2 regions of the Paenibacillus sepulcri genome follow, and region 2 is predicted to be linked to the other one. Evidence: predicted binding sites of a transcription regulator. Region 2 holds the regulator's gene; the other holds the start of a gene.
What was found. The regulator LexA, encoded in region 2, represses DNA repair genes until DNA is damaged. The targets are predictions, from matches to a motif close to CGAACATATGTTCG.

Region 1 (15,105 bases), 580 kb from region 2:
TGGTAAACTATTCGCGCGGTCAAGCCGAAGCGGAGTATACGAATGATCTGGTACCCGAAGTGGATGATTCCATGCCGGAAGCGGATGAGCAGATGGATGAGCTGTATGATCAGGCTGTCCGTATTGTTCTTGAAGCCAAGCAGGCATCCGTATCCCTGCTTCAGAGACGCATGCGAGTAGGCTATACGCGCGCGGCCCGGCTGATTGACCAAATGGAGGCCCGCAGCATTATAGGACCTTATGAAGGCAGCAAACCGCGTGAGGTTCTGCTGACAGTGGATCAGTACGATGCAGGAAAGATTAGCTCATAAGTCAAATTCGTGCATAGAAGGCAATCCGATTTCTCATACTAGGAATAAGCTTCGCTTGCTTTTAGAATCCGCAAGAGAAAGGCAGATTCCAAAGATGAGAAATCGATTAATAATGGTGACCGTCGTCATCGTTCTTCTGTTGTTCGGCGCGTTCACGCTTAAGCATGGCAACAGCGGGAAAACCGCTGAAACTTTCAGCAGCGCCACGTTAAAGCCCGGATCATCGGGAAAAGATGTCAGTGAACTGCAGGGCCGTCTGAAGTATTTGGGATTTTTTAATGGCAAGGTGGATGGCCAGTTCGGGTCCACGACGAAAAATGCCGTCACGTGGTTTCAATGGAAATTCGGAATGAAATCCGACGGCGTTGTCGGGGCAAAAACCAAGCTGAAGCTTTGGGAGGCTACAAAGAGCTGGAAGCCAACCGCCGCGGACGCTCCGGCGCCTGCATCAGGCGGAGATGGCGGGAACACGGGTTCCTCGGGCGGAGGATCCAATGAAACGAAGTCCTCGAGGCTGGGATTATCCGCTAATGATCTTAAGCTGATGGCCAACGCCGTATATGGAGAATCCCGCGGTGAGCCGTACGTCGGTCAGGTTGCCGTTGCCGCTGTTATTCTAAACCGCGTCAAATCGCCAAGCTTTCCGAATTCGATATCGGGCGTTATTTTTCAGCCGGGGGCATTCACGGCTGTTGCGGATGGACAAATCTGGCTGACTCCCAACGAGAGCGCCACAAAAGCCGTCAATGACGCCATTAACGGCTGGGATCCATCAGGGGGCTGTACCTATTATTTCAACCCTGAGACGGCGACATCCAAATGGATATGGTCCCGTCCGCAGGTCAAAACGATTGGCAAACATATTTTCTGCATGTGATGCATGTTCACCCGAAGCAGCCCGTTTATGAACGCGGGTTGCTTCTTCCATTTCTCATCAGTTAGAATGGAATAGAGCTTTGAAAAATGGAATAGATTGACTTAGGAATAAGAAACTATTAGCGGAAGGGGACGCGAGGCGTGACCAAATCTGCATTTGAACGAGGACAGCTTAACCGTATACGTTTGCACGTCTTACCGACACAACGATTCAAGACATTCTCCATTTCGCTTTATATGGGGTCTCCCTTAACGGAAGCAACAGTGACAGCCAACGCATTGATACCATTCGTGCTGCGGCGCGGCACCGCTTCTACACCCGAGACCATCGCATTCCGCGAACGTCTGGATGAGCTTTATGGCGCGGGTTTCGGATTCGACGTGTACAAGCGTGGAGATTCGCAAATCATCCAGTTCCGGATGGATGTTATCAATGACAGGTTTGTTTCTTCCGAGCAGCCGCTTCTGGCTTCCTCGCTTAAATTTCTTGGTGAGGTGCTGACTGCACCGGCAGTGGAGAATGGATATTTTCGCGATAAGTACGTCCAGGCCGAGAAAGAGACGCTGCGCAAACGTCTGGAAGCGATCATTAACGATAAAATCCGTTACGCAGCGGAACGCTGTCTGGAGGAAATGTGCCGCGACGAGCCTTACCGCCTTCATCCGCTTGGCCAAATGGCCGATATTGATGCCATAACGCCGCAAAGCTTAACGCAGAGATATCAATCCTTATTATCCGAAGCTGCTTTCGATTTGTATGTGGTTGGGGATACGACGCTTGAAGAAGTCAAATCGCTTGTAGCGGAAGCTTTCCAGACAGGTTCAGGGACACCGTCGTCTTACACGATGCCGCCTGTTGCGCGTAAGGTTGCCGATGTGCGAACCGTCATTGAGCGGATGGATGTCAGTCAAGGCAAGCTCAATATGGGTCTGCGGATCAATACCTCGTACGGTGATGAGGATTATCCTGCAGCGCTGATGTATAACGGGATACTGGGCGGTTATCCGCATTCCAAGCTGTTCCTGAATGTCAGGGAAAAAGCAAGCCTGGCCTATTATGCGGCTTCCCGTCTGGATGGGCATAAAGGCATCTGCACCATACAATCCGGTATTGAAATCGATAATTTCGACAAAGCGACCGCTATCATTGAGGAGCAGCTGGCGAGCATGCGAACCGGTACCTACAGCGATCTGGAAATGAATCAGACCAAGGCGATGATTGCCAATCACCTTCGTGAGCTGCAGGACTCCGCCAATGAGATGATTGGGTTCGATTTCAATGCGATTTTAACCGGGCGTGAGCGTTCTGCAGATGAACTGATGCGCCAGGTGCAGGCGGTAACTGCCGGGCAGATTGCGGCTATTGCCCAAAAAACAGAGCTGGATACGATATATTTCCTGCGCGACGGGAAGGAGGACTAAGCCTGTGGAAACATTAGCTTATCCAGGCGTTCAAGAAACGATATACCGGGAAGTTCTGCCGAATGGGCTGGAGGTTGTTATTTTACCGAAAGCAGGCTTCAGCAAAACCTACGCCACATTTTCAACGCGTTATGGTTCGGTAGACAACCGCTTTTCAGTTGGCGGAGAGGAGCCGGTGTCCGTACCGGATGGAATTGCCCATTTTCTTGAGCATAAAATGTTCGAAGAGCCAACGGGTGATGTGTTTGCCACATTCGCTTCCCAGGGAGCGTCGGCCAATGCGTATACCAGCTTTGACCGTACGGTTTACTTGTTCTCCGCAACGGAGCAGATTGAGGCGAATCTGGAAACGCTGGTGAATTTCGTGCAGAACCCTTATTTCACCGACGAGAATGTGGAGAAAGAGAAAGGCATCATCGAGCAGGAAATCAATATGTACCGCGATAATGCGGACTGGCGGGTTTATTTTGGGCTGATCGACGCCTTATACAACAACCATCCGATTCACATCGATATCGCCGGAACTGCGGAATCCATCGGAAAGATTGACAAGGAGACCCTTTACCGCTGCTATGAAACCTTTTACCATCCATCCAACATGTTTTTGTTCATTGTTGGAGGAGTTGATCCAGGCAAGGTGATGGAGCTTGTACGTAATAATCAGGCGCGGAAATCCTTCGAGCCGCAGGGGGCGATCAACCGCTTTTTTGATCCCGAGCCTTCATCCGTCAAGAATGCACGCAAAACAGCTGTTCTGCCCGTATCCATGCCTAAATGCATGATCGGTTTTAAAGAGGATCCCAAGCCGCTTGATCCGGCCGGACTTCTCCGCAAAGAGCTGACAACCAAATTGATGCTGGATGCGCTGCTCAGTTCCAGCTCGCCGATTTATAACACACTGTATGACGATAAATTGATTTCTGATTCCTTCGGTCATGAATATAACAGCAGCGAGGATTATGCTTTCTCAGTGATCGGCGGAGAGACCCCGGACCCTGACGAGCTGCTGGCGCGGCTCAAGGCAGCGATTGAAGCAGCACGTGCAAGCGGTCTTCAGGAAAGTGCTTTCGAACGGACACGCCGCAAAAAGATCGGTGGCTATCTCCGCATGCTGAATTCTCCCGAAGCGATTGCCGGAGAATTTACGCGTTATCGGTTCCGCGGCGCCGATTTGTTCAAGCTGGTGCCTATTTATGAGAGCATTACTTTAGAGGAAGTCAACGAACGGCTGCGTGAGCATTTCAACTGGGACCGCATGGCAGTTTCGATCGTGGCCAAAGCTCCACTTTGAAAACGTTAAATGAGATGACGGTGCTCGTGACCGGGGGAAGCCGCGGGATTGGCGCGGCAGTGTCGCGTCGCTTTGCCAAGGAAGGCATGAATGTCGTGATCCATTACAATGAAGCTCATGAGGCGGCCAATGAAACAGCCAGAAGCTGCCTGCTTCTTGGTGCGGCTAATGTGACCACCGTCTCGGCTGATCTGCGCTCAAAGGAGAATTTGTTGCGGATGCAGGAGAAGCTGGATGCTCGCGGCATGATACCGGATATCCTCGTCAACAATGCTGGTATTTCCCATAATGGGATGCTTGCCGATGTATCGGAAGAAGAATGGGACGACGTGATGGCGGTTAATTTAAAAGGCATGTTTTTGTGTACCCAGCTTTTTATGCCCGCTATGGTAACCCAGCGTTTTGGGCGCATTATTAATGTGTCTTCGATTTGGGGGTTATCGGGAGCGTCGTGCGAGGTGCTGTATTCCACAACCAAAGGCGGTATGAATGCATTTACGAAGGCGCTGGCCAAGGAGCTTGCGCCTTCCGGCGTGACCGTTAATGCAGTCGCTCCGGGCGCTGTCAATACAGTGATGCTCGATAAACTGGAGGCTGAAGAGATTTCAGCGCTGGAGATGGAAATCCCGGCGGGAAGACTTGGACAACCTGATGAAATTGCCTCTCTGGTCTATTTTCTGGCCCTGCCCGAATCGGCGTATATTACAGGGCAGATCATCAGTCCCAACGGCGGATGGCTCACTTGACCAACTTGGAATTAACTTTGAGTTCAAGGGGTCATATGGCGAATTTTCAAGGAATCGAAACTTTATGGCGGTTAAATTCGTCGTATAAGAAAGAACCTTTGCGCGCAAAATACGTTATGTTGCCGGATAACGGCTAACACGCAGAGGAGGCGTCAAACACATGTCAAACGTCCTTTCTAATTTCGACACATGGAAAAAGTTCTTGGCCGGTCGGGTGGAGCAGGGAAAGAAAATCGGTTTGAGCGAGGAATCCATTTCGGATCTTGCTTATGAAATCGGGGCTTTCCTTGGCGAGAAGGTCGATCCCAAGAATGAGCAGGAGCAGGCGCTCAAAGAAATTTGGGAAGTCGGCAATGAAGAAGAACGCAAAACCATCGCCGGGCTGATGGTCAAGCTTGTACAAAGATCGTAAGCAGATTGCTTGCGGAAAAGCCTCCCTTGAAGGGGGCTTTTCTGCAATCTTTTATAGATGTGTTGCAGGAATATGGCGAATATTGTAGAATAATCTTTCTTGAACGATTGAACTTATTTCCTCGAATGAGGTGTCAAATTTGGAAGTTAAACAATGGTATATGGAATATAAAATACATAAAAACCGACCGGGACTTTTGGGGGATATCGCTTCATTGCTTGGTATGCTGGAAGTCAATATTGTCACGATTAATGGGGTAGAAAATAGGACGCGAGGCATGCTGCTGCAGACGAATGATGAAGAGAAGATCGAAATTCTTGGCAGAATGCTGCAAAAGGTCGACAATATCACCGTGCTGAAGCTCAGAGAGCCCAAGTTGGTTGATATATTGGCTGTACGTCATGGCCGTTATATTGAACGTGATTCGGATGACCGCAAAACATTCCGGTTTACAAGAGACGAGCTTGGGCTGCTGGTGGATTTTCTGGGTGAAGTGTTCAAGCGTGACGGCAATCAAATCATCGGGCTTCGCGGCATGCCGCGGGTAGGCAAAACGGAGTCTATCATTGCGGGCAGCGTGTGCTCCAATAAACGATGGACATTCGTTTCTTCAACCTTGCTACGTCAGACTGTCCGCAGCCAATTGTCCGAGGAAGAAATGAATCCGAATAATATTTTTATTATCGATGGGATCGTCAGCACGGTGCGTTCCAATGAGAAACATCATGCTCTTCTTCAGGAGATCATGGCTATGCCCTCAACGAAGGTAATTGAACATCCGGATATGTTTATTAAAGAGTCGGAATATGATTATAGCGCTTTTGATTATATTATCGAACTGCGCAATACACCGGATGAAGAGATTTCATACGATCTGTTTACATCCGGATTTCATGAATTTTAAGAATAGGAGGTGTGGTCATGTCGGATTTGGGCGCTTTACTCCGCAAGGCGCGTGAGCAGCGCGGGCTGTCATTGGATGATATTCAGGATTTGACAAAGATACGCAAGCATTACCTGGAAGCTATTGAAGAAGGAAATTATTCCGTATTGCCGGGTACATTCTACGTTCGCGCTTTTGTAAAAAATTATGCCGAAAATGTTGGTCTTGATGCTGAAGAAGTGCTGCGCTTATATCAAAGGGAAATTCCATCGGCAGCTCCAGAGCAAATTGCCGAACCTGTACAGCGGCCGCGCCGCGCCCAAACCCAAGCCTCCGACCGCTGGAGCCGGTTTGGGTTCCGCGTTCTCATGTGGTCCTTTCTGCTGCTTATTGTTGTGGTTGTGTACATTTTCGCTATCAACCGACCCGGCGGGGACGGTACCGAATCTGTTGATCAAACAGGAATGACAGACAAAACCGAGCCGCCAGTTACGGGAGGCGCTGCCGATCCATCGGGGACGACCAACACGAACGAGCCTGATCAAACCACGGACCAGGGAAATGGTACGAATACGGGCACTGATGAGTCAACTCCGAATAACACTCCAGAAACACCTGATAAGATTGCGCTGACATTAGACCGTTCTTCTGGAAAAACCGATTATTTCTTCTACTCTCCGAGCGCAGGAACGCACACTGTGACCTTCAAGCTCACAGGAGGAAGCAGTTGGGTGGGAATTAATCAGAACAGCGTATCGGGCAAAAGCCTTTACCAGAAAACCCTTCAGGATGGGGAGACCGGCTCAGCCGAAGTTGAGGGTAAAATTTATATCAATATCGCCCATGCCAACATCGTCGAGGTGACGATTGACGGCGTTCTGATCGATGATAAGGATCAAACCGGATCTCACAAAATGCTGTTAACACCTGCTGATGATTCCGGTGAAAACGGGCAATCGCAGGATATAGCAGAGGGAACACAGGATGGCAGCCAGGAAAGTGAATAAATCAGATTGAAGACATCCAATCCTTGTGGACTTCCAGGATGGATGTCTTTTCTTATACATAAGGATCGGTTATAATACGGTTCAAGTAATAATTGGAAAAAGGAGCTGCTTACGAAAATGAGTTCGGAAAGTGCATTCGATATTGTTTCAAAGGTGGATATGCAGGAATTAGCCAATGCGATCAACCAGGCAGAGAAAGAGATTGAGACCCGATTTGATTTCAAAGGAAGCAAAAGCAAAATTTCGCTTGAAAAAGAAGACATCATACTTGTCTCCGACGATGAATACAAGCTAAAGAGCGTCATTGATATTTTGCAATCCAAAATGATCAAACGCGGCGTGCCCATCAAAAACATGGATTTTGGCAAAGTCGAATCCGCTTCCGCGTCTTTGGTCAGGCAGCGGGTTAAGTTGCGTCAGGGGATTGAGCAGGATATTTCAAAAAAAATCAATATCCTTATCCGGGATTCCAAGCTGAAGGTGAAAAGCCAGATACAGGGAGATCAAATCCGGGTTACCGGCAAAAGCCGCGATGATTTACAGGCTGTAATGGCGCTGCTCCGCGGTGCGGATTTGCAAATAGAATTGCAATTCACAAACTACCGATAACTTTTTTTGCTGTGAATGTGGATGAAGTCCTCTTTAACGCCTGAGAGCGCGTGGGAAAGGACTTTTTCCTGTTTTGACACGCCTTGGGCCTTGTATTATACTTGTTGAGATAGCTTTTCGGAGGAATCTGGGGGATACATGATGACGGAACGAGTGAAAGTTGTAACATTAGGTTGTGAAAAGAATTTGGTCGATTCAGAGATTATGTCTGGATTAATCGATGAACGCGGTTATCAGCTTGTCGATCAGGCTGATGAAGCTACTGTAATTATTGTCAATACATGCGGATTTATTGACGCGGCCAAGGAAGAATCGGTTAATACGATTCTGGATATGGCGGAGTTCAAGCAGACGGGCCGGCTGAAGGCGCTTATCGTTTCCGGGTGTTTGACTCAGCGTTATAAGAAGCAGTTGATGGAAGAGATGCCGGAAATAGACGGCATCGTTGGAACGGGTGATTTTCATCACATTACCGATATCGTTGATGAGGCGCTCCGCGGGAAGAGACCGGTCAAGGTAGGCAATCCTGCTTTTGACTATGACCAGAAGCTTCCTCGTCTGGTTACCACTCCCCGTTATACCGCTTATGTGAAAATCGCGGAAGGCTGCGATAATGCTTGCACATTCTGCTCGATACCGATTATGCGGGGCAAGTTCCGCAGCCGGTCTATCGAATCCATTGTAAACGAAGTTCAGATGCTTGCAGATCAAGGCGTGAAGGAAGTCAGCTTGATTGCACAGGATTCAACGAACTACGGAACGGATTTGTATGACAAATTCATGCTTCCGGAGCTTCTTAATCGTGTCAGCGAAGTGGAAGGCATTGCTTGGGTCCGGCTTCATTACGCCTATCCGGGATTTTTCACGGATGAGTTGATTGATACGATTGCATCCAATTCAAAGGTTTGCAACTATATTGATATGCCTTTGCAGCATAGTGAGGATTCCATCCTGAAGCGGATGCGCAGACCTGGCCGGCAGCGTGATACAAGGGAGCTCGTAGCCAAAATCCGCTCCAGGATTCCGGATGTCGCCCTGCGTACTTCAATTATCGTTGGTTTTCCAGGGGAAACCGAAGAAGACTTTAACCGCCTGTGCGATTTTGTCCGGGAAATGAAATTTGACCGGCTGGGTGTGTTCTCCTACTCAAGCGAGGAAGATACGCCGGCTGTCCGGCTTCCGGATCATGTGCCAAGCGAAGTGATCGAGTGGCGAGCCAATACTCTGATGGAAATCCAGCGGCAGGTATCCAAGGACATCAGCGGCAAATACGTTGGCAATGATATTGAAGTGCTAGTTGAGCGCTACGATGGCCGCAGCGACGTCTACGTGGGTCGTTCGCCTTATGATGCGCCGGAAATTGACGGTGAAGTTTTTATTTCCAACTGCACGGCTGGAATTGGCGAAATTCAAAGAGTGCGCATAACGCATGCCTATGAATTTGATATGTCCGGGGAGGGGCTATAATCGTGAATTTAGCCAACCGGATCACATTGATTCGCATATTTTTAGTCCCGATTATTATGTTTTTGCTGCTCATCAATGTGGATTTAAAGCCGCTTAGCTTTGATGATTTCTCGATAACCTGGAATCAGATCCTGGCTGCATTGATATTTATCGTTGCGGCCAGTACGGATGGACTAGACGGTTATATCGCACGCAAGAACAAAATCGTGACTAACCTGGGCAAGCTGCTTGATCCATTAGCCGATAAGCTCCTTGTGGCGGCGGTGCTTATTTCGCTTGTCGAAATGGATAAGCTGGATGCCTGGATTGCAATTGTGATCATAAGCCGCGAATTTGCGGTGACCGGGCTTCGCCAAATTGCGCTGCTGGAGGGCAAGGTGCTGGCGGCGAGTACGTGGGGCAAGTGGAAAACAGCCGTGCAAATTACGATGATCATCGATTTGCTGCTGAATAATTTTCCGTTTACGTTTCTCGATTTCCGATTCGATCTTATTTCAAGCTGGGCTGCTGCCCTTATTACGGTCTATTCGGGAATTGATTATTTCATCAAAAATAAAAATCTTATTCCGCTTACGGAGTAGGACAATTTGTTTGTAAAGCATCATTCTCTGTCATTACATGGGAATGGTGCTTTTCATTACCTAATGGAATGGAGCGGTTTACATGCGCGCTGAAATTATAGCAGTCGGAACGGAACTATTGCTGGGTCAAACGGTGAACACCAATGCCACATATATTTCAACAGGCCTTGCCGAGCTGGGAATCGATGTCTATTTTCAGACGGTAGTGGGGGATAATGCCGTCCGTATTGTGCAGGCGGTCGAGATTGCCCGCACCCGGGCCGATCTGATCGTATTTACGGGCGGACTTGGACCGACCCAGGATGACCTGACCAAGGACGCGCTCGCCGGTTACTTGAACCGTGGAATTTCGATTCATCAGCCGTCCATGGTGAAAATTGAGAATCTGTTCACTTCGCGCGGCATGCATATGGTGGAAAGCAACCGCAGGCAGGCGAATCAGATTGAAGGCAGTGATCCGCTCGTGAATGACGCCGGTCTTGCTGTAGGCAACGCTTTGATTGTCGAGGGTACTCATTATGTGCTGCTGCCAGGGCCGCCCCGGGAAATGAAGCCGATGTTTGACGGTCCGGCCAAAGCCTGGCTGCGAAGCGTAATGGGCGAGGAACGCAGGCTCTTCTCCCGTCTGCTCAAGTTTGCCGGCATTGGAGAATCCAGTCTGGAGCAGGCGATTATTGATTTGATCGAGGTCCAGTCCGACCCTACAATTGCCCCGTATGCCAAAGAAGGTGAGGTAGCCATCCGACTTTCCACCAAAGCGCTCTCCTTGCATGAGGCGGATTCCAGACTGGATCAGGCGGAGCTGCAGATAAAGGAGCGCGTTGGCCAATATTTGTTTGCGAACGAGGATATTCCCCTAGAGGAAGCGGTCATACGCCTGCTTAGAGTAACGGGACGCAAATTTGCCAGTGCCGAAAGTCTTACAGGAGGGCTGCTGGCTGAGCTTGTGACCACCCTGCCGGGAAGCAGCGGCGAATTCGTCGGTGGCGTCGTTACCTACACCAACGAGATGAAGCAGCAGCTGCTGGGCATCCCGTTGTCCCAACTGGAAGGAGCAGGCGCGCCTGGCGCCATATCTGAATCAACGGCAGCACTTATGGCGGAGCGGGTGCGCGATTTAACGGATTGCGACTTCGGCTTGTCGCTCACCGGGGTTGCAGGCCCGAGTGAAGCTGAAGGCAAGCCTGTCGGTCTGGTCTATTTTGGCATTGCCGAGCGCGGCAAACCGACAATTGTGCATAAGGCGCAGCTGAGCGGAACGCGCGATATTATAAGAGTGAGATCGGTGAAGTCGCTCCTGTACAGGTTCTGGCAGCTGCTGTCTGCCGAACAGCCGGGCAGATGATGATTTTTGCTTGTCAGAATACGGAAAATGAAATATAATCGTCATTAGTTGACGGAAGAACCGTGGCGAAGATCACTTTGCTGCGGTTCTTTTTTTCATTCATCGGCCGATGAAAAAAATAAGAATATATGTTCGTAAAAACTATTGTCATTAGAGGAGAAACAAGGTATCATTACATTATAAATAATGAAGGATGTGAACGCGTTGTCAGATCGTCGCGCTGCGCTTGAAACGACATTACGTCAAATAGAGAAACAATTCGGGAAAGGCTCCGTCATGAAGCTCGGGGAGTCGAATCATATGAAAGTGGAAACAGTATCCACTGGTTCCCTTGCCCTGGATATTGCTCTTGGTATCGGGGGCTTGCCCAAAGGCCGGATTATTGAAGTGTACGGACCGGAATCCTCCGGTAAGACGACAGTAGCTCTTCACGCCATTGCTGAGGTACAGCGTGTGGGTGGACAAGCCGCTTTCATCGATGCGGAGCATGCTCTTGATCCGCTGTATGCCAGCAAGCTTGGCGTTAATATCGATGAATTGCTGCTCTCCCAGCCCGATACCGGTGAGCAGGGACTCGAAATCGCTGAGGCGCTCGTCCGCAGCGGCGCAGTGGATATTGTTGTTATTGACTCGGTTGCGGCACTTGTGCCCAAAGCCGAGATCGAGGGTGAAATGGGGGATTCCCATGTCGGCCTGCAGGCGCGATTGATGTCGCAAGCACTGCGTAAGCTGTCAGGCGCCATCAGCAAATCCAAGACCATCGCGATTTTCATCAATCAGCTGCGTGAGAAAATTGGCGTTATGTTTGGCAATCCAGAGACGACCCCTGGTGGACGCGCATTGAAATTCTACTCCACAATTCGACTTGATGTGCGCCGTATTGAATCCATCAAGCAGGGTAATGACATTGTCGGCAACCGGACCCGTATCAAGGTCGTTAAGAATAAGGTAGCCCCGCCTTTTAAACAGGCTGAGATTGATATCATGTATGGCGAAGGCATTTCCAAGGAAGGCAGCATTGTCGATATCGGCGTTGAGATGGATATTGTACAGAAGAGCGGAGCCTGGTTCTCGTATAACGGAGAACGTTTGGGACAAGGCCGGGAGAATGCCAAGCAGTTCCTGAAGGATCACGCTGATACTTCAACAGTAATCGAGAATCAAATTCGGGAAGCAAGCCATTTGTCAGCCGCCGCGCTCACAGCTTCTGCCGTGGATGATGAGGACGAAGACGAGCTGGATCTTGATCTCGAGTTGGAATAACTATTTACCCTTGGCTATGAATAGATTCGGAAGAGCACCTTCGCGGGTGCTTTTCTGCATGATATAGAACATGAACTTATTTATTTGATGCCATTCATTTTAGGGAGAAGCTCAAGGGAAATGGCAGGGAAGGAGCAGCCATAAGATGAAGGATGATGAACGGGTGCAAGATGAGCAAGAAGAGCAGGAAGAACAAACCGAGGCAGGTATGATGCTTATAACCGCTATTGAACAGGAACGCAAGGACAAGCGGCGTTACCATTTGTATATGGATGGCAATGATGAGCCCTTTACCTCTGTTCACGAAGATTTAATTGTCACGCACAGGCTTTTGAAGGGGAGGCAGATTGATCCGCATGAGCTGAAGCAGATTGTGGAGAAGGACAATGATCATCGCGCTTATATTTTGGGATTGATTTATTTGGGGCCAAGGCCCCGCACCGAGAAGGAAATTTCGCGTTATCTCTCTGGCAAAGGGCTTGATGAATCCGCAATCGGCAAAGCTCTGGCGAGATTGCAAGGCGAGAGGCTGGTCGATGATATCTCCTATGCCAATCAGTTTGCCGAGCAGCGAATGCGAAGCCAATTAAAGGGAAGACGGCTGCTGCAGCAGGAGCTGACGCATCGCGGCATAGCCAGCGGCACAGCTAAGGAGGCCGCTCAGGGACTCGATTCGCAGATGGAGACCGAGGTTGCCATACGCGCAGCCAAGAAGAAATGGCCTTATGTGAAAGGGGAAATCCGGGACCGAAAACGGAAACTGATGGCATTTCTGCTGCGCAGAGGATTCCCGAGCGCGGTGGTTAAACAGGCCGTTAACGAGGCAAGCCGGTCCGGTGAAGACGACGAAAACGGGCATACCCTTGACAATTGATTTTCACAAAAGATAAAATGAGTGTGTATTCCTTCTTCCAGAGTCGATTTTTCTTCCAAAAATTGATTCGAAACGATTTATTTCGTCAAAATGCTATGTATGGATCGGGTTAAAAACCGGCTGGAAAACAAAATAGTCCCAAGCGTTTGCTTTGGTGAGCAACGAGGAGGTGAGAAGATGCCAGATTGGATTTGGATCCTGATCGCTCTCGTTGTTGGTGTGATTTTCTTTGGTATCGGGTATTTTATTCGAAAGTCAATCGCCGAGGCCAAGATTTCTAGCGCCGAGCAAGCCGCAAGTCAGATCGTTGACAGTGCGCGTAAAGAAGCAGAAGCGCTCAAGAAAGAAACAGTGGTCGAAGCGAAAGACGAAGTCCACAAGCTCCGTACCGAGGCAGAGAGAGATATTCGCGAACGTCGCAATGAGGTACAGCGTCTTGAAAGACGGCTTGTTCAAAAGGAAGAGTCGTTGGATAAAAAGATAGAAACGCTGGAGCGCAAAGAAGAACAAGTAGCCAACAAAGAGAAACGGATCGAGGAGACGCAAGAACAGATCGATTCTCTCTACAAGCAGCAGCTTAGTGAGCTTGAGCGTATTTCGAACTTGACGATGGATGAGGCCAAACAGATCATCCTGAACAATGTCGAATTGGAAGTTCGTCATGAAACAGCGCAAATGATTAAAGAAATTGAACAACAAGCAAAAGAGGAAGCCGATAAGAAAGCCCGCAATATCATTTCGCTTGCGATTCAACGCTGCGCAGCAGATCATGTGGCGGAAACAACTGTATCCGTCGTTACACTGCCTAATGAAGAAATGAAAGGCCGCATTATCGGGCGTGAAGGCCGCAATATTCGTGCCCTGGAAACGTTGACCGGTATCGATCTCATAATTGACGATACACCGGAAGCGGTCATCTTGTCCGGATTTGATCCGATACGCCGCGAGATTGCCCGGACATCGCTTGAGAAGCTGGTTGCAGATGGACGAATCCATCCAGCCCGCATCGAAGAGATGGTCGAGAAATCGCGTAAGGAAGTGGATGAACGAATCCGCGAATACGGGGAGCAGGCTACCTTTGAGGTTGGCGTGCATGGCTTACATCCGGACTTGATCAAAATTTTGGGCCGATTGAAATATCGGACGAGTTATGGTCAAAACGTATTGAAGCATTCCATGGAAGTCGCCTATTTGACAGGACTTATGGCAGCGGAGCTAGGGGAAGATATCACGCTCGCCAAACGTTCCGGATTGCTTCATGACATCGGTAAAGCACTCGATCATGAAGTGGAAGGCTCTCATGTGGAAATTGGCGTTGAGCTGGCCAAGAAATATAAGGAACATCCCGTTGTTATCAACAGTATTGCATCCCATCACGGCGATTGTGAAGCGACATCGGTTATTGCGATGCTGGTTGGAGCTGCAGATGCTCTGTCCGCTGCAAGACCGGGAGCAAGACGTGAAACGCTCGAAACGTACATCAAGCGTCTGGAGAAGCTTGAGGGCATCTCAGAATCGTTTGAAGGCGTTGAGAAGTCGTATGCTATACAAGCAGGACGCGAGGTTCGCGTCATGGTTCAACCGGACAAGATTGATGATACCGAAGCATTCCGCTTGGCGCGTGATATTACGAAGAAAATTGAGAGTGAGCTCGATTATCCGGGTCATATCAAAGTGACAGTCATTCGCGAAACGCGTGCAGTCGAGTATGCCAAATAACAAAATCAGAAAGAAACTGGAAAAGTGGCTGCTTGTCGGCCACTTTTCTAGTCTATATAAGCGAGGTTATGAGATGAACGTCTTATTTATCGGTGATATCGTCGGCAGCGTCGGCCGCACTGCGGTCAAAAAAATACTGCCGTCGCTCAAGAGCAAATATAATCCCCATATCATCATCGCAAATGGTGAGAATGCAGCAGCAGGAAGAGGAATCACAGCCGCGATTGTTAAGGAATTATTGGATGCAGGCGTTCATGGCATCACCATGGGGAACCACACATGGGACAACAAAGATATAT
Region 2 (15,105 bases):
GAGCAGGTTCACACCCATACGGAAGATGAAGTACGGGCTATCACGGCTGGGCGCGGCATCTTCATCATCAAGGGCAGCGACGATGTGGGCTATTTCGATGTTGAACTCGAAGCGGGAGACGTTATTTCCGTTCCCGAGCATAAACCGCATTTTTTCACCTTGATGGATAACCGCCAGATCGTTGCCGTGCGCCTCTTTGTCGAGACCGAGGGCTGGATTGCTCATCCGTTCGCCGATGAATCCTTCCAGAAGGCTTAATGCCCTGACCATTCATAGTCATATAAATAGACCCGCTTCCTGTGATACACGCTTGAATGTGTATCACAGGAAAGCGGGTCTTTATGATTCCAATATCTTTATACAAGCAGAGGCAGCAGTTCCTCCAGATGTTTGATCTCATGTGAAGGGATAATGTCGTCGCTGCGTTTCACGCCATGGCGGTTGATCCAAACCGAGGTCATGCCAACCGTATTTGCACCGAGTATGTCCGTGGTCAGCTTGTCGCCCACCATGATTCCATCCGCCGGTTCGATCCCCAACGATTCAAGTGCATGCTGAAAAATCGGCGCAGCCGGCTTCCCCTGACCAAATTCTCCGGAAATGATGATATGATCAAAATAAGGCGCAAGCTCCGGTACGCCTGCCAGCTTCTCCCGCTGCAAATCAGGAGAGCCATTGGTGAGCAGCAGCAGCTTGTATTGGCCTTTGAGCTTATCCAGCACGCGGAAGGTTTCTTCATAGATCAGCGGGCGCTTGCGGCGCTCTGCGGGAAACATCTCCGCAAGCTCAGCTCCCAGCTGCTCATCAAGGATTCCCAGAGCCTTCAGCCCTCGAGTCCACGCTTCACGCCGGTAAGCGGGAGCCAGCTGCTGCAGCTTTCTGAACTCCTCCTGCTCGCCTTCAAGAAAATTCGCCCACAATCCCTCAAAGGGATTGATCCCGATCATTTTTGTAAAGGCATAGGTCTCATAGGATTCGTACAAAGCCCGGGCTTCGCGCCGGACAGCTTCCTCCAAATCATGTAGATTGACGCCAGTCTTATCCGCCGCCGCCTGACAAGTAGCTGCGAAAGCTTCGCTTACACTCCGGTCATCCCATAACAGCGTATCATCCAAATCAAATAGTACCGCTTTTTTGCCCATGACGAATTTCCCCACTCCAGTTCTTTATTTCTCCGCAAACGGAATATTGTTGGCTGCTGCAAAGGTCCGGAGCCGTTCGGTCATTTCATCCGTCGGATAACGGTTGAATAATCGCGAGAATACCCAGCTTCCGCCTTTGGGCTGCTCGATAATAACGGAGCCCTTCTGTACGCTGATTCCTTTGATTGAGCTTAAGTAAAGCGTGCGGTCACCGGCAAAGCGCCGCGATCGAACAAAGTCTTTTCCGATTGCCAAATAAGGACGCCGCAATATAAACAGCAGCGCCAGAAAGATATAACAGCCGATCGTGATCCAGAACATGTTTCCGGAATCCTTGTAAGTGCCCTGTGCAATGCTGATCGAGGCGTAGACTGCCGTGAAGACCAGAAGAAAGGCGGGCATTAAAAGACTGCGCCCTTTATATGTATCAATCGGACTGCTCGCTGTCTTGCTTGCCATCAGAGGCGCCATGCCCTGCTTCTTGCGCTGTTTGTTAAGTTGACTCTGGTTCTTCTGAACCTTTCGTTCCCAGGATCTTGACAATTACGTTCCTCCTAAAAGTTTTGCGAAGCAAAACTTGCATCGTAAGCAATTTCTTGAATTTTACACCCGTCTGCTGCGTGTATTTGTGCCATTCCTGTTCCATCCATTCGCCTGAATGAATGACATGCATCAAATTAAATATGAGCAAGAATGTTGACAAGTTGGCCGAACGGATCGCGGACATAGAAACGACGTACGCCCCAGGGCTCATCAGCCGGACCATACTCGATCGTAAATCCGGCTCTGTTCATGCGTTCGAATGCAGCATCGACATCATCGACCTCAATGGACAAATTAGGCGTAGGCGTGTTGGAACCCCCATGCTGGGCGAAGCTAATTTGAATGCCCATTTGCTCATCAGAACCATAGGTTCCAATCCATCCATGATCCATCAACAAATCGAGGCCGAGAACATCCTGGTAAAAGCTTTTGGCAGCTGCAATATTCCTGGTATCTACGTTGGCGACAATTCGTTTAACCTTCATTGCGCCCCCCAATCACAAGACTTTGTGCAAAACATTCTCATTCTCTTGAAAAAGAGTTAAAAAGGCCGGGCGAATTTGGCGATGAAACGATTCGGATACTCGGAAGGAAGCGAGCTAACTTCATCCAGCCGATTCCATATTTCACTTGGCATTGTCCAGCCCACAGCCCCCATATTTTCCGAGAACTGTTCCAATGTGCTGGCTCCGAATATCGGCGATGTGATACCTTTTCTTTGCAGCAGCCAGGCGAGAGCGATTTGTGCAGGCGTCTTGTCCAGTTCATGAGCGGCTGCCCGGACGGCATCCAGGATGGCAAAGTTACGTTCCGTGGCGCGCAGACCCCATGAACTTTCTCCAACCTTTGACGTCAATCTTCCCGATGTAGGCTCTTCCCTGGAATAACGTCCCGTCAGAAATCCTCCACCAAGCGGAGCCCAGGGAATAACGCCGACGTTCTCCTCCAGACAAAGCGACATCATTTCCCGATCCATCTCACGGCTGACCAGACTATACTGCGGTTGAATGGAAATAAACCGGACATAGCGGTTGGCATCGCTGACGGCAAGGGATTTCATCAGCTGCCAGGCAAAAAAATTGGAGCATCCGATATAACGGACCTTGCCCGAAGTGACCAGATCGTCGAGAGCGCGAAGCGTCTCATCTATAGGAGTCAGATGATCCCATACATGAACCTGATACAAATCGATATAGTCAGTCTGCAGACGCTGCAGGCTTTCTTCGACGCTTTGCATAATATGCTTGCGCGAGACGCCCGCCCCGTTGGGATGGTCAGCGGTATTCATCCGCACTTTCGTTGCCAGCACAACCTCTGACCGAAAATCCTTGATCGCTTCGCCTACGATCTCCTCCGATCGGCCGGAAACATAGACATTCGCCGTATCCAGAAAATTGCCGCCCTGCTCCATAAACTGATGGATCATGCGAATGGAATCGCCTTGACTTGTTGTATTTCCAAAACTCATCGTCCCTAAACAAAGCTCCGAAACGGCAAGTCCACTGCGTCCAAGCAGCTTGATTTGCATCGTTATAACCCCACCCTGCTTATTATTTGGTGAAACCGGGCTAGTCGCAAGCAGTTTTATTGCTTGCCGCCGCTTTCTTCCTCATCTTCCACAAATTTAATCGTTTCGATTTGGTTCTTGAAATTTTGCTTGAAGTTCTCCAGATATTTCTGACGCAGAGCATCGCGCTCGATTGTTTCCTCCGGAGTTAATCCGACTGCTTTATTTTTTCGTGACAACTCATTAATCCTTGCAATAAGCTCTTCCAAACCGATACGCTCCTCTCATGATGCTGTAAACATTCACCCTTTACTTTGACATTTTTAATCCTCTATTGTCAAGAAAATACGACCTTTGTCCTGTAGATGGAAATAAAAAAAGCGGACTGCATCAGTCCGCTGGTATAATCAATGTTTGTCCGGCCATAAGTGTGCTGGAAGTCAGGTTGTTCCGTTCCTTCAAGTCATAAATGATTCGCCGGATATCTTCGCCTTCCTTACGCAGATCCCCTGCTATTTCCCAAAGTGTCTGGCCCTCACTGATCGAGATGACTTTCTCGCCCGCAGCGGGCTCCGCTGGATGCTCGCTCGTTGCACTTCCCTGCATTATAGAAAAACCAACGAATAAGAGCGAGAAAAACAATATTGCCGCTATCATCCGCATCACCAGCTTCTTTGACCTGCTTTTATCTGATGCAGATTTCACGTAACCTTTATCAGCTTTATTCTCTGAATTCATAGAAGAGTAAGAAGATATTGTTATCATCATTTCCCAGCACCCCAAACGTTTGTTCTGTTTTCGATAAACCAATATTAACACGAACACCCGTTTGCAGTCAACTGTTTTCGGAACATTTGTTCCCCATAAAATACGAACTCTTGTTTCTCGAACTTATGTTTGTACGAACTCCGGTTCTGTGTTATAATTTGACACAAATGAACCTTTGGAGTGATTCTGGTGTCGAAACTATCGAACCGCCAACAGGCGATTCTGGAATTCATCAAGACGGAGGTGCGGGAGAAGGGATATCCCCCATCCGTCCGGGAAATCGGTGAAGCTGTAGGACTTGCTTCCAGTTCAACCGTACACGGACATTTGGACCGTCTGGAGAAGAAAGGCTTAATCCGCCGTGACCCGACGAAACCGAGAGCGATTGAGATATTGGATCAAGCGGACAATGAGATTCCTTTTCCAATCGCAATCACCAAAGTTCCCATTGTGGGCAAGGTTACTGCAGGGGTGCCAATTACAGCTACCGAGAACATTGAGGATTACTATCCTCTCCCTTCAAGCAAAGTCGGTGATCATAATGTCTTCATACTTAACGTAATGGGAGAGAGCATGATTGACGCAGGCATTCAGGACGGCGATTATGTCATTGTGCGGCAGCAGCAATCCGCTATCAACGGCGACATCGTGGTTGCGATGACGGAGGATGACGAGGCGACGGTGAAAACCTTTTATCGTGAACGCGATCATATCCGGCTGCAGCCGGAGAATCCGACAATGGAGCCGATTCGGCTTCGCAATGTAACGATTTTAGGTAAAGTTATCGGACTTTTCCGCGATATTCACTAAGTGACTTCTTATGAAGCAGAGACTGGCGTTGCCTTGAGGGCATCGCCAGTCTCTTTTTTGTTTTACATATTGGGTACCATCGGGATTACCTCAAGGAACTCAAAAATACATTTAGACCGTCGTTGGCATGACCATTGTCTTTATTGGATGGAGTTTTCCCTTGTAGACAAAGGACGCATCCCCGCTTTCTTCGGATACAACCAGTACAAGCGCATCTGTTATTTCGGTCAGTCCGATCGCGGCGCGATGCCGCATTCCAAATTTCTTGTCCACATTCGATGCATTGGATACAGGCAGGACATTGGCGGCGGAAATAATTTGATCGGACTTGATGAGAACGGCCCCGTCATGCAGCGGATTACCCGGATAAAAGATCGCCTCCAGCAGGGAATAGCTCAATTTGGCCACAAGCGCAACCCCGGAATGGATGATGGCATCCAGGTTATCATTTCTCTCGATGACAATCAAAGCCCCGTGCCGGCGCTCCATAAGATTCTGAATGCAGATGGAAAGATCCAAATAGTTGGATGTAAATGAGGATAAATAACATTGCAGATAGAATGAAGCGGCCAGGGATTCAACTTCTTTAAAAGTTCTGCCAATATTATCAAAGTCACTCAAAAGACAGTGATTTTCAGCATCAATTTGATCCAGAATACGCTGTGATTCATTGACAATAAGGTGGATATGCTGTTTCAGCCGTTCCTTTAAAGGAGTCTCATCGCAATTGCCCTGCCCCATTTCATACACCCCGCACACTTTAATTTTTTACCGCCCAAACCCGTCCATGGTACTTTAGTATTGACGAGAAGCTTCAATTTAATTATGACATTCAACGAACAAATACCCGCCAGCCGAAGCTCGCGGGGAATGGATACCAGTTCAGGGGCAAGCTATAAAGCACCGGAGCTTTGGACTATTTTCAACGCTTTGTCATAATCCTTCTCCCCAATGACAACAGTCAATAAAATATCATACCCCGTCACTCTGTTCTCCGGTCCTCCAGAACTGTAACCGCTCGCGCTGACATTTGCTGCAGCCAGAATGCCTGCATCCGGCTCTCCAACATCCTCTCCAAGAGTCAAATAGCCAAGTCCCGGAATACTGCTGGTAACCGGGTTTCCAGAGCGGTTAATCCCATCTCCGGGATACCCGTCGATCCGTTCAATCGAACCATCTGCAATCGAAAGAGCCTGAAGCTGCTTCAAAGCTTTTTCCGCTTGCTCCGGACTCTTGAAATAGGCAAGGATGCTTTTTTCTGCCACATTGATAACTCCTTTTCGTCCTGCTGAAATTGTTCATATTCTCATGCTGAAGGCACTTCTTTGAGTTATTAGTCTTAACCAGACAAGCGGGATATTATTACACCTCATTCCAGCGGAAAGGCGAACAGGATTTGTTTCGAGTATAAAACGATCAAGAGGCATTTTGGGGGCACTATGGGGGATGCTGTCCCGAGTGAGCTGTCATTTATCTATATACCCCCAAAGAAAAAAATCCCTCAACGCTAATAGCGCCAAGGGATTTCCGGTTTTAGTACAGAGTCAAATATTGATCGCGTTCCCACTGATGAACCTGTGTGCGGTACATGTCCCACTCAATTTCTTTCAGTTCAAAGAAATGAGCAAGTGCATGATCGCCAAGCGCGTCACAGATAATGTCATCGCGCAGCATTTCATCGAGCGCTTCCTTGAGACTCTCAGGCAAGCTTTGAATACCTTCGTCGATACGCTCTTCCTCCGTCATAATGTAGACATTACGATCGGTTGGAGCAGGCAGCGGAAGTTTGCTTTTGATACCATCCAAACCGGCTCTGAGCATAACCGCCAGTGCCAGATAAGGGTTGGCAGCGGGATCCGGATTTCTCACTTCAATACGGGTGCTGAGACCTCGCGATGCCGGAATACGAATCATCGGACTGCGGTTGCTTGCGGACCATGCTACATAATTTGGCGCCTCGTAGCCTGGAACCAGCCGCTTGTAGGAATTGACTGTCGGGTTCGTGATAGCTGCGAATGCGCGGGCATGACGGAGAACACCAGCCATGTAATAACGGGCATCCTGACTTAACCCGACTCTGTCGTTCTCGTCGTAGAACGCATTTTCCTTACCTTTGAACAGGGATTGGTGGCAGTGCATTCCCGAACCATTTACGCCAAACAGCGGTTTAGGCATAAAGGAAGCATGCAATCCATGCTGACGGGCGATGGTCTTAACAACGAGTTTGAACGTTTGGATCTGGTCAGCCGCTTTAATGGCATTGGCATATTTGAAATCAATCTCATGCTGCCCCGGCGCGACTTCATGATGGGAAGCTTCAATTTCAAAGCCCATTTCTTCCAAAGTAAGTACGATCTCGCGACGGCAGTTCTCGCCCAGATCCATCGGCGCAAGGTCGAAATATCCGCCCTGGTCGTTTAATTCGGTGGTAGGTTCACCTTTGTCGTCGGTTTTGAACAGGAAGAACTCCGGCTCTGGCCCAACGTTCATTGCGGAATAGCCCAATTCTGCAGCCTCTTTCAGCGCCCGTTTCAGGATGCCGCGGGGATCTCCGGCGAAAGGTGTTCCGTCAGGCATATAGATGTCGCAGATTAATCGGGCAATACGATCTTCAGCAACCCAGGGAAAAATCACCCAAGTATCCAGATCGGGGTATAAGTACATATCGGATTCCTCAATACGGACATAACCTTCAATGGAGGAACCGTCAAACATCATTTTATTATCAAGGGCTTTTTCCAGTTGGCTTACAGGAATTTCCACGTTCTTGATCGTTCCCAGAAGATCGGTAAATTGCAGTCGGATAAATCGAACATTCTCTTCTTTGGTCGCACGCAGGATGTCCTCTCTGGTGTAGCTCACTCAATCATCTCCTCTTCGAATAGTAGTTCGTATTTTACTTTTTGTTATAGAATCGAGACAGTTGGCCTTGAATCATGGAGGCTTTGCCCGGCCTCTTCTCCAGCAGCTGCTGCTTCAGCAGACGATGCAGCTGTGCGTCTGACAATTCACGACGCTTCACCTCAGATTGCTCACTCAGGACGGTCGCTTCCTCCGACTCCTTGGAAACGGGATTCATGACCTGCTTGATACCGGCAATGTTGACGCCCTTCTCAATGAGTGATTTGATTTCCAGCAGCCTTTCCACATCATTGAACGAAAATAACCGCTGGTTTCCTCCCGTACGTGCGGGAATAATCAGCTCATGCTGCTCGTAATAACGAATTTGCCGAGCAGTCAGATCGGTTAGTTTCATGACGATTCCGATTGGAAAAAGCGCCATATTTCTACGTATATCGTCAGCCATGTCACATCAACCTTCCAGTATCCGAGATATGCCCCTATTGTACCCCTCTCCCAAAAATCTGTCAAGATGTGTGAGGTTTAATTACAATTAACTCTCGTTCTGCAAGAGTCAACAAGGCCTTCAAAACACCGTATTTGACATGGGCATACGTAAGCCCGCCCTGCATGTAAGCAATGAATGGCTCACGAATCGGAGCGTCTGCCGACAGCTCCAAGCTTCCCCCCTGCATGAACGTTCCCGCTGCCATAATGACGGGATATTCGTAGCCCGGCATGTCCCATGGCTCGGGAACTACATGGGAATCTACCGCAGCAGCGCGCTGAATCCCCTGGACGAATGCGATGAGCTGTTCCGTGTTTGTAAAACGCACCGCCTGAATGAGATCAGTGCGTCTGGCGTCCCACGATGGATTGGTCTCAAAGCCGATACGCTCGAACATGACAGCCGCAAACGCGCTGCCTCTCAATGCTTGTCCAACCAGATGCGGCGCCAGAAACAAACCCTGGAACATGGCGCGCAGCGTACCGAGCGTTGCGCCGACTTCCCCGCCGATTCCCGGCGCTGTCAACCGGTAAGCCGTTTTCTCGACCGCATCCTTCGTTCCGGCCACATAACCGCCTGTAGGAGCCAATCCTCCTCCCGGATTCTTGATCAGCGAGCCTGCGAGCAAATCCACTCCAACTTCCGTCGGCTCCAGTTCTTCTGTAAATTCTCCATAGCAATTATCGACAAACACAAGAAGCTCCGGCTTAATCGCCTTTACCCGTTTCACCATCTCGGCTATTTCAGCCACCGTGAAGGAGGAACGCCATTCGTATCCGCGGGAGCGTTGAATCCCGATTACTTTGGTTTTCCCGGAAATGCTAGCGGTGACCCGTTCCCAATCAATGGAGCCATCTGCGGTCAAATCCACCTCCGCATACCGGATTCCAAAATCCTGAAGAGAGCCCGTCCCGTCTCCCAGTTTGCCGATCACCTTATGCAGCGTGTCATACGGTCTTCCCGTTATGTACAGCAGCTCATCACCCGGCCGCAGAAGTCCGAACAAGGCGCAGCTGATCGTATGCGTGCCTGAGACAAAATGCGGACGCACCAGCGCCGCCTCTGCCCCGAAAACATCGGCATACACCAGATCAAGCACTTCACGTCCGCGGTCATTATAGCCATACCCTGTAGATCCATTGAAATGAAAGTCGCTGACGCGGTGTTTTTGAAAAGCCTTAATGACCTTCCATTGATTCCGCTCGGCAATTTTGTCCATCCTGCGAAACACGGGAGCAGCTTGGTCCTCGGCGGCATCCGCCCACTGCTCAAGTGTTCTCCAGTCCTTATTCTCCTGCTCAACCAATTGTTTTGTCGCTCCCCTGATCATATCCGTGCTGTCAGGCTCTTGAAGAACCTCTACTGTTCGGAATAGGCTTCCAGCTTGTACCCATGCACTTCATAATCCTGTTTATTTAATTCAACAGTCAGTCTGAGCAAATCGCCGTCCACTTCCTGCTTCGTAACTTCTCCTGTCCGGTAAGCTAAAGCGATCAGATCGCCGCGTTCCGCCGGAAGCACAAATGTCCGCGTGTCTCCCGTCATATTCTCCTGGATGGCTTCGCGCAAACGAAGCAGATCATCGGCAGAGAATGCACTGATTTCCAGAGCATCCAGCCCCTTGGTGGGCAGCATCCCCAACTCATCGCGGTTGTATTTGTCAATTTTGTTGAAAATCGTCAGCTGCGGCTTTCCTGCTGCACCCAGGTCCGTAAGGATCTTGTCCACCACAGCCATCTGTTCGTCCCGCATGGGGGATGAGCTGTCGACGACATGCAGCACAAGATCCGCCTCGAGCACCTCTTCAAGCGTGGCCCGGAAGGCCGCGATCAGGTCATGGGGCAGATTCTGAATAAAGCCGACAGTGTCGGTCAGCACTACTTCTTTGCCGCTTGGCAGCTCCAAGCTGCGCGAGGTCGGATCAAGCGTGGCAAACAACTGATCCTCCACATACACATCCGCCTTGGTCAATTCGCGAAGCAGCGTGGACTTTCCCGCATTGGTGTAGCCCACCAAGGCAACCTGCTGGACGCCTGACTTGCGGCGGCGTTCCCGGTGCAGGTTCCGATGGCGGACAAGCTCATCCAGCACAGACTTCAAATCATTGATTCGATCGCGTATATGCCGGCGGTCCGTCTCCAGCTTCGTTTCACCGGGACCTCTCGTGCCAATTCCCCCGCCCAGACGCGACAGATTCTTGCCTTGCCCGGACAAACGCGGCAGCAGATAGCTTAGCTGAGCAAGCTCCACCTGGATAATTCCCTCGCGGGTTTTGGCGCGCTGGGCGAAGATATCCAGAATCAGCTGGGTTCGGTCAATGATTTTCAGATCAAGCGCCGCTTCCAGGTTTCTCACCTGCGCCCCGGACAGCTCCTGGTCAAAAATCACTGTAGTCGCGCCAAGCTCCTCTGCTACAGCCCTGAGCTCCTCCACTTTCCCTTTGCCGATAAACCACTTCGGGTCTCTTGTTTCCTTGTTCTGCGTCATGGTGGAGAGCACGTCACTTCCAGCCGTCTCCGCCAGGCTCACAAGCTCCTGAAGGGACAGCTCGGGATCGGCGTCCCCTCTCTTTACCTCGGAAGTAACCAGACTGACAAGTATGACGCGGTCGCGCAGCTCATTGTCTGTATCATATGTTGTTTGTCTCATATCAAGCGCCTACCCTTTCCGGCCTTTATTTCTGTTCCCATTTCAAGTCCTCGGGCCTGATAGCCATTAATTCCATTTTACTTGGCGAACCGCTCGGATACTGATTCAACAATCTCACCGCTTGATAACGAAAAGCCTTCTCGATCGAATTGCGGACATAACGGGCATTGCTGAACGAATACAGGGAAGCCGTCTTCTCCTGCATAAGATGCTGCCGAAGCTTGAAGAGCGATTGTGGCATTAAGGTATAGTCCCGCTGGGCGGCCATCAGCTCAGCGATTTGGATCAGCTGATCGATGGAATAATCAGGAAAATCAATTTGGATCGGAAAACGTGACGGCAGGCCTGGATTGGTCATCAGAAAATCCTCAATTTCCAGAGGGTAACCGGCCAGAATCAGCACAAACTGATTGCGGTGATCCTCCATGGCTTTGACAAGCGTATCGATGGCTTCCTTGCCAAAATCCTTTTCTCCGCCCCGGGCCAGACTGTACGCCTCGTCTACAAAAAGCACGCCGCCCAGAGCCTTCCGCACGAGATCACGCGTTTTTTGTGCCGTGTGGCCAATATATTCGCCAACCAGATCAGCCCGCTCCACTTCAATCAAATGTCCTTTTGTAAGCACGCCCATTTTGTTCATTAGTTTGGCTATGATGCGGGCAATGGTTGTTTTTCCCGTTCCGGGATTGCCTTTGAATATCATATGATAAACATGCGATCCCCCGGACAAGCCTACGTCAGAGCGCATTCTGCTGATTTGAAGCAGCGCAAAAATTTCATAAACCAGCAGCTTGACATTCTCAAGTCCCACCATAGGATCGAGCTCGCGTTGAATCTCGGCGTACGGGTCGTTGGCAGGAATAGCTTTAAGGGCAGATGCGGCAGGTTCCGTCTCCAGCGTCTGGGCGGAGCTTGCAGACGCGTTAGGCTCCTGGCCGCGCAGCACGACATTGATTTGTCTTGAGGGCCTGGAAGCACCGGACTGCCCTGAAGATACGACACGTTCGTTCATCTATACGATCACCCATCCTTCGCATCCACATAATCGGTCATCATGCGTGCGAGAGGATACAAGGACCGCTTAAAGCTCGCATGCGCCGCTTGATCCATTGTATTCTAGCGAAACCAGCCATATTAACAGTTTCCAAAGACAAGGTCGGGAATGATGTTTAAATGGTGTTTAGAAGGGTGTATCCGGAGACTGAAGACCGAAGCGCAGCAGCAGAGAATCCAGCTTCCACTTGGTGAATGCCAACAATTCACGCGACTGGTTCTTCGCGACGGAAAGCACCTGCGATTTGAAGCCCACTACCACTGCATCAGAATAGCCAACATATTTGGCAATGTCAGCTGCCCTCGCAGAATGATAATCATGCGTAACGATGAGCAGGCTGTCCCAGCCCTTCCCTTCGGCAAGCGGTTTGCTGAACAGTAAATTCTCATAGGTGCTTCTTGCATCCTTCTCAAGGATCAACCGGCCAGCCGGGACTCCTTTTGCGACCAGGTAGTTTTTCATACCTTCCGCTTCCGTAATCGTCGATCCGTTATGGTCATGTCCGCCGGTTAATATAAATTGCTTCGTTATGCCCTGCTTGTACAAGGTTAGCGCATAATCAAGCCGCTCCTTTAGTCCAGGGCTCGGAACATTATCCCACAACGCCGCTCCAAGCACGATCGCAGCATCGGCATTGGGGATCGGCTTTGGCATTTCATAGCTGTTGATGAGCCAGAACAAGTAACCGAACCAGAACGCAGCAAATGCCGCCACCCAAACAGCGATTCGCAAAATAATTCTGATCATGCGGAATTTTTTGCGGGATCGCTTTTTGGCGCGCGGCTTTGACTTCACAACTTGGGCACTCAAGACTCGCTCACTTCGCCGCTCTGCATGACGAGCGCTTTGCGGTGCTTCAGGCTGAGTGTGAAATATCGGAATCGTCCGCTCCGGATGGTGGACAGTACCTTCCCGGCAGTTTTGCGGGCGAGAGCGGCATCCTTATTCGTCACCACTCCCTGCTGCAAAGCCTCTTCAAGTTCGTCCTCGTCGAGCAGAAAAACTTCTCCGCTGGGCAGAACGACAACATCCAGATACAAATCATCGAACCAGGGAACCTGCTGGTCCGTCAGTCCCTGTGTTTTGCAGATATCGATATACCATTGAACGACACGGTTCTTGTCATCAAACATCGTGGTGACGACGAAATGCTCGCCGCGGGGAAAATGCTGCATCCATAGATACCCGCGGTCTGCCAAACAAAGTTTTCGTCCGTTATATTCTTTCCACAGCGGCTCACGCAATTCGTGAATGCGGTATAACGTCACCATTCCTTTAAACTCATCGCCGTCCATATTCATGCTGGTATAGCTTCTGCGGAGAATGCGGCGCCAGTTGGCTCGGTCAGAAAATTTTCGTTTCATACGGAACGACCTTTCCGTTAGGATCACTTAAAGAATTAGGCATCTGCAAAAGAATAGACAGCTCTGAGAAGAAACAAACACCCGCTCCTTGCAGCGGCATGCCGTTCAATTCCCAACTGAAGTATCATAAAAGGTCAAGTGTAAATTCCAACCATTTATAATATTTCAAAAAAAGCTTACCATAACTTCTCAACCATCTCCAGCAGACTTGATAAATAACTCATTTTTGGTTTAAGCAAGGCAGCCGCATATGCAAGGGACTTTCCTGCCCTTATTATATGGCGGGAGGTAACATCTGTTGCTCAACAATAGGTTCTATATAGAACTATTGTGCCTCAATGCGGTGTTACTAAACCAGAAATGTAAAGGTTGCTATTTATCCTGCAGCGTTTGGATCGGTGACGCCCTCTCCTCCATCAGGAGGAATAATACCGTCCGTCCCTTCAACTGCGCCCTGATTCCCGTTTCCCCCGAGATTTAAGCCGTCAAATGTTTGCTGCCCCTCCGTTCCGCTGCCGTCGTCCGGCACATTGCTGTCAGGCGGGTTTCCGTTACCTGGATTCATCGTTCCATTATCCGGATTCTGTCCGGCATTGCCGGGGATTTCCGGATTACCGCTGCCTGGATTGCCGTTGCCGGGTCCGTTATTCCCTGGACCGCCATCGTTGCCCGGATTGCCGGTGCCCGAATCGCCATTGCCCGGATTATCGGTGCCGTTACCATTGCCATTGCCGGGTCCGCCATTGCCGTTGTTGCCGGTGCCATCATCCGGGATGCCGATACCGCCATTGCCATTACCTCCATTACCCGGATTGCCATTGCCCGGATTGGATGGATCTATGGGATCGGTTGGCGCATTGGGATCAAGGGGAGGAACCGGTTCATCCGTACCCGGGGGATTCAGCTCCTCCGGCGGTATCTCCACCTTCACCGTTGCCGATGGCGCGCTCTCCAGCTCTTCCTTGGCATTATAAACCGTCACATAATACTCATAGGAAAGTCCAGGGGCAACGCTCATATCATTATTTCCGGCCGCTTCCATCGTGTCCATCAAGCGTGTGAACTGCGGCTCATTGGCTTCTTTGCGATAGATACGGTACGTATTATCCGCGCCATCCAGCGCATCCCAGGATAAGGTGACCGTTACGCTTGCCGGATCGTATACCGCATTCAGGTTCTGAACGGTTGTCGGCGGTTTCGGCTCATCTACCTGAATATCCGGCGGTTTCTTAAAGTCGTTTACCGGCATCCCTTTCATCGCCGGCTCCATGACTTTTGCGAATAAAGCGGCTGATTGTCCGCTGCTTTGCTTCAGCAGATGCTGTTTATCCGTTTTGTCATAGCCCATCCATACAACGGCCGTCCATTCCGCAGTAAAACCGGAGAACCAGGCATCGCGGTTATAGCCGGAGCTGTAATTGGGAATGCCATGCTGTGTAGTACCGGTTTTGCCCGCTACAGGACGGTCAATTCTGGCTCCTGTTCCCGTTCCGCCTTTCTCCAGGACGCCCTGCATAATATCCGTCATGTAATAAGCGGTTTCCTTCTTCATTACCTGCTTCGCTGCCGGCGGATCATACTCATAAACGGTCTCGTCATTCGTATCTACAATCTTCTGTACCGTATGAGGATCAACGGATTTGCCATCATTGGCAAAGGCGCTGTATGCCGCCGCCATCTGAAGCGGCGTCACGCCATTCGTGAGCCCGCCAAGTCCAATCGCCAGATTGCGGTCTTTCTCCTCATCGAGATGAAAGCCCAGCTTGTCGGCAAAATCAAGCCCTGTCTTCACGCCAATCTCATTGAGCAGCCATACCGCAGACGCGTTGCGGGATTCCTTGATGGACTGCCGGATGCTGATCGGTCCGATATATTTGTTCCCATTGGAGTCGCTTGGGCAGTAATCGCCGTAGCATTTC

Region 1: the regulator LexA is predicted to act here: its motif matches at 11,072-11,085, upstream of recA (recombinase RecA).

The regions. Positions count from the first base shown of each region.
Region 1 is NZ_JBHRUP010000001.1:967,318-982,422, reverse strand. Features, by position in the region: gene ACFOLF_RS04375 (FtsK/SpoIIIE family DNA translocase) at 1-311, shown strand, start outside; gene sleB (spore cortex-lytic enzyme) at 406-1,188, shown strand; gene yfmF (EF-P 5-aminopentanol modification-associated protein YfmF) at 1,329-2,609, shown strand; gene yfmH (EF-P 5-aminopentanol modification-associated protein YfmH) at 2,614-3,900, shown strand; gene ymfI (elongation factor P 5-aminopentanone reductase) at 3,915-4,646, shown strand; gene ACFOLF_RS04350 (DUF3243 domain-containing protein) at 4,807-5,058, shown strand; gene ACFOLF_RS04345 (DUF3388 domain-containing protein) at 5,198-5,962, shown strand; gene ACFOLF_RS04340 (RodZ domain-containing protein) at 5,980-6,948, shown strand; gene ACFOLF_RS04335 (YajQ family cyclic di-GMP-binding protein) at 7,066-7,557, shown strand; gene rimO (30S ribosomal protein S12 methylthiotransferase RimO) at 7,699-9,024, shown strand; gene pgsA (CDP-diacylglycerol--glycerol-3-phosphate 3-phosphatidyltransferase) at 9,027-9,605, shown strand; gene ACFOLF_RS04320 (competence/damage-inducible protein A) at 9,688-10,950, shown strand; gene recA (recombinase RecA) at 11,155-12,213, shown strand; gene ACFOLF_RS04310 (RecX family transcriptional regulator) at 12,359-13,087, shown strand; gene rny (ribonuclease Y) at 13,265-14,806, shown strand; gene ACFOLF_RS04300 (TIGR00282 family metallophosphoesterase) at 14,880-15,105, shown strand, end outside.
Region 2 is NZ_JBHRUP010000001.1:385,989-401,093, forward strand. Features, by position in the region: gene ACFOLF_RS01705 (1,2-dihydroxy-3-keto-5-methylthiopentene dioxygenase) at 1-258, shown strand, start outside; gene ACFOLF_RS01710 (HAD family hydrolase) at 357-1,142, opposite strand; gene ACFOLF_RS01715 (hypothetical protein) at 1,167-1,685, opposite strand; gene ACFOLF_RS01720 (glyoxalase superfamily protein) at 1,820-2,170, opposite strand; gene ACFOLF_RS01725 (aldo/keto reductase) at 2,227-3,213, opposite strand; gene ACFOLF_RS01730 (DUF896 domain-containing protein) at 3,270-3,461, opposite strand; gene ACFOLF_RS01735 (LysM peptidoglycan-binding domain-containing protein) at 3,583-3,960, opposite strand; gene lexA (transcriptional repressor LexA) at 4,150-4,770, shown strand; gene cdaS (sporulation-specific diadenylate cyclase CdaS) at 4,882-5,511, opposite strand; gene ACFOLF_RS01750 (hypothetical protein) at 5,664-6,035, opposite strand; gene glnA (type I glutamate--ammonia ligase) at 6,304-7,632, opposite strand; gene ACFOLF_RS01760 (MerR family transcriptional regulator) at 7,667-8,077, opposite strand; gene ACFOLF_RS01765 (methionine gamma-lyase family protein) at 8,139-9,449, opposite strand; gene hflX (GTPase HflX) at 9,479-10,768, opposite strand; gene ACFOLF_RS01775 (AAA family ATPase) at 10,794-11,780, opposite strand; gene ACFOLF_RS01780 (YdcF family protein) at 11,949-12,617, opposite strand; gene ACFOLF_RS01785 (DUF402 domain-containing protein) at 12,629-13,186, opposite strand; gene ACFOLF_RS01790 (transglycosylase domain-containing protein) at 13,563-15,105, opposite strand, start outside.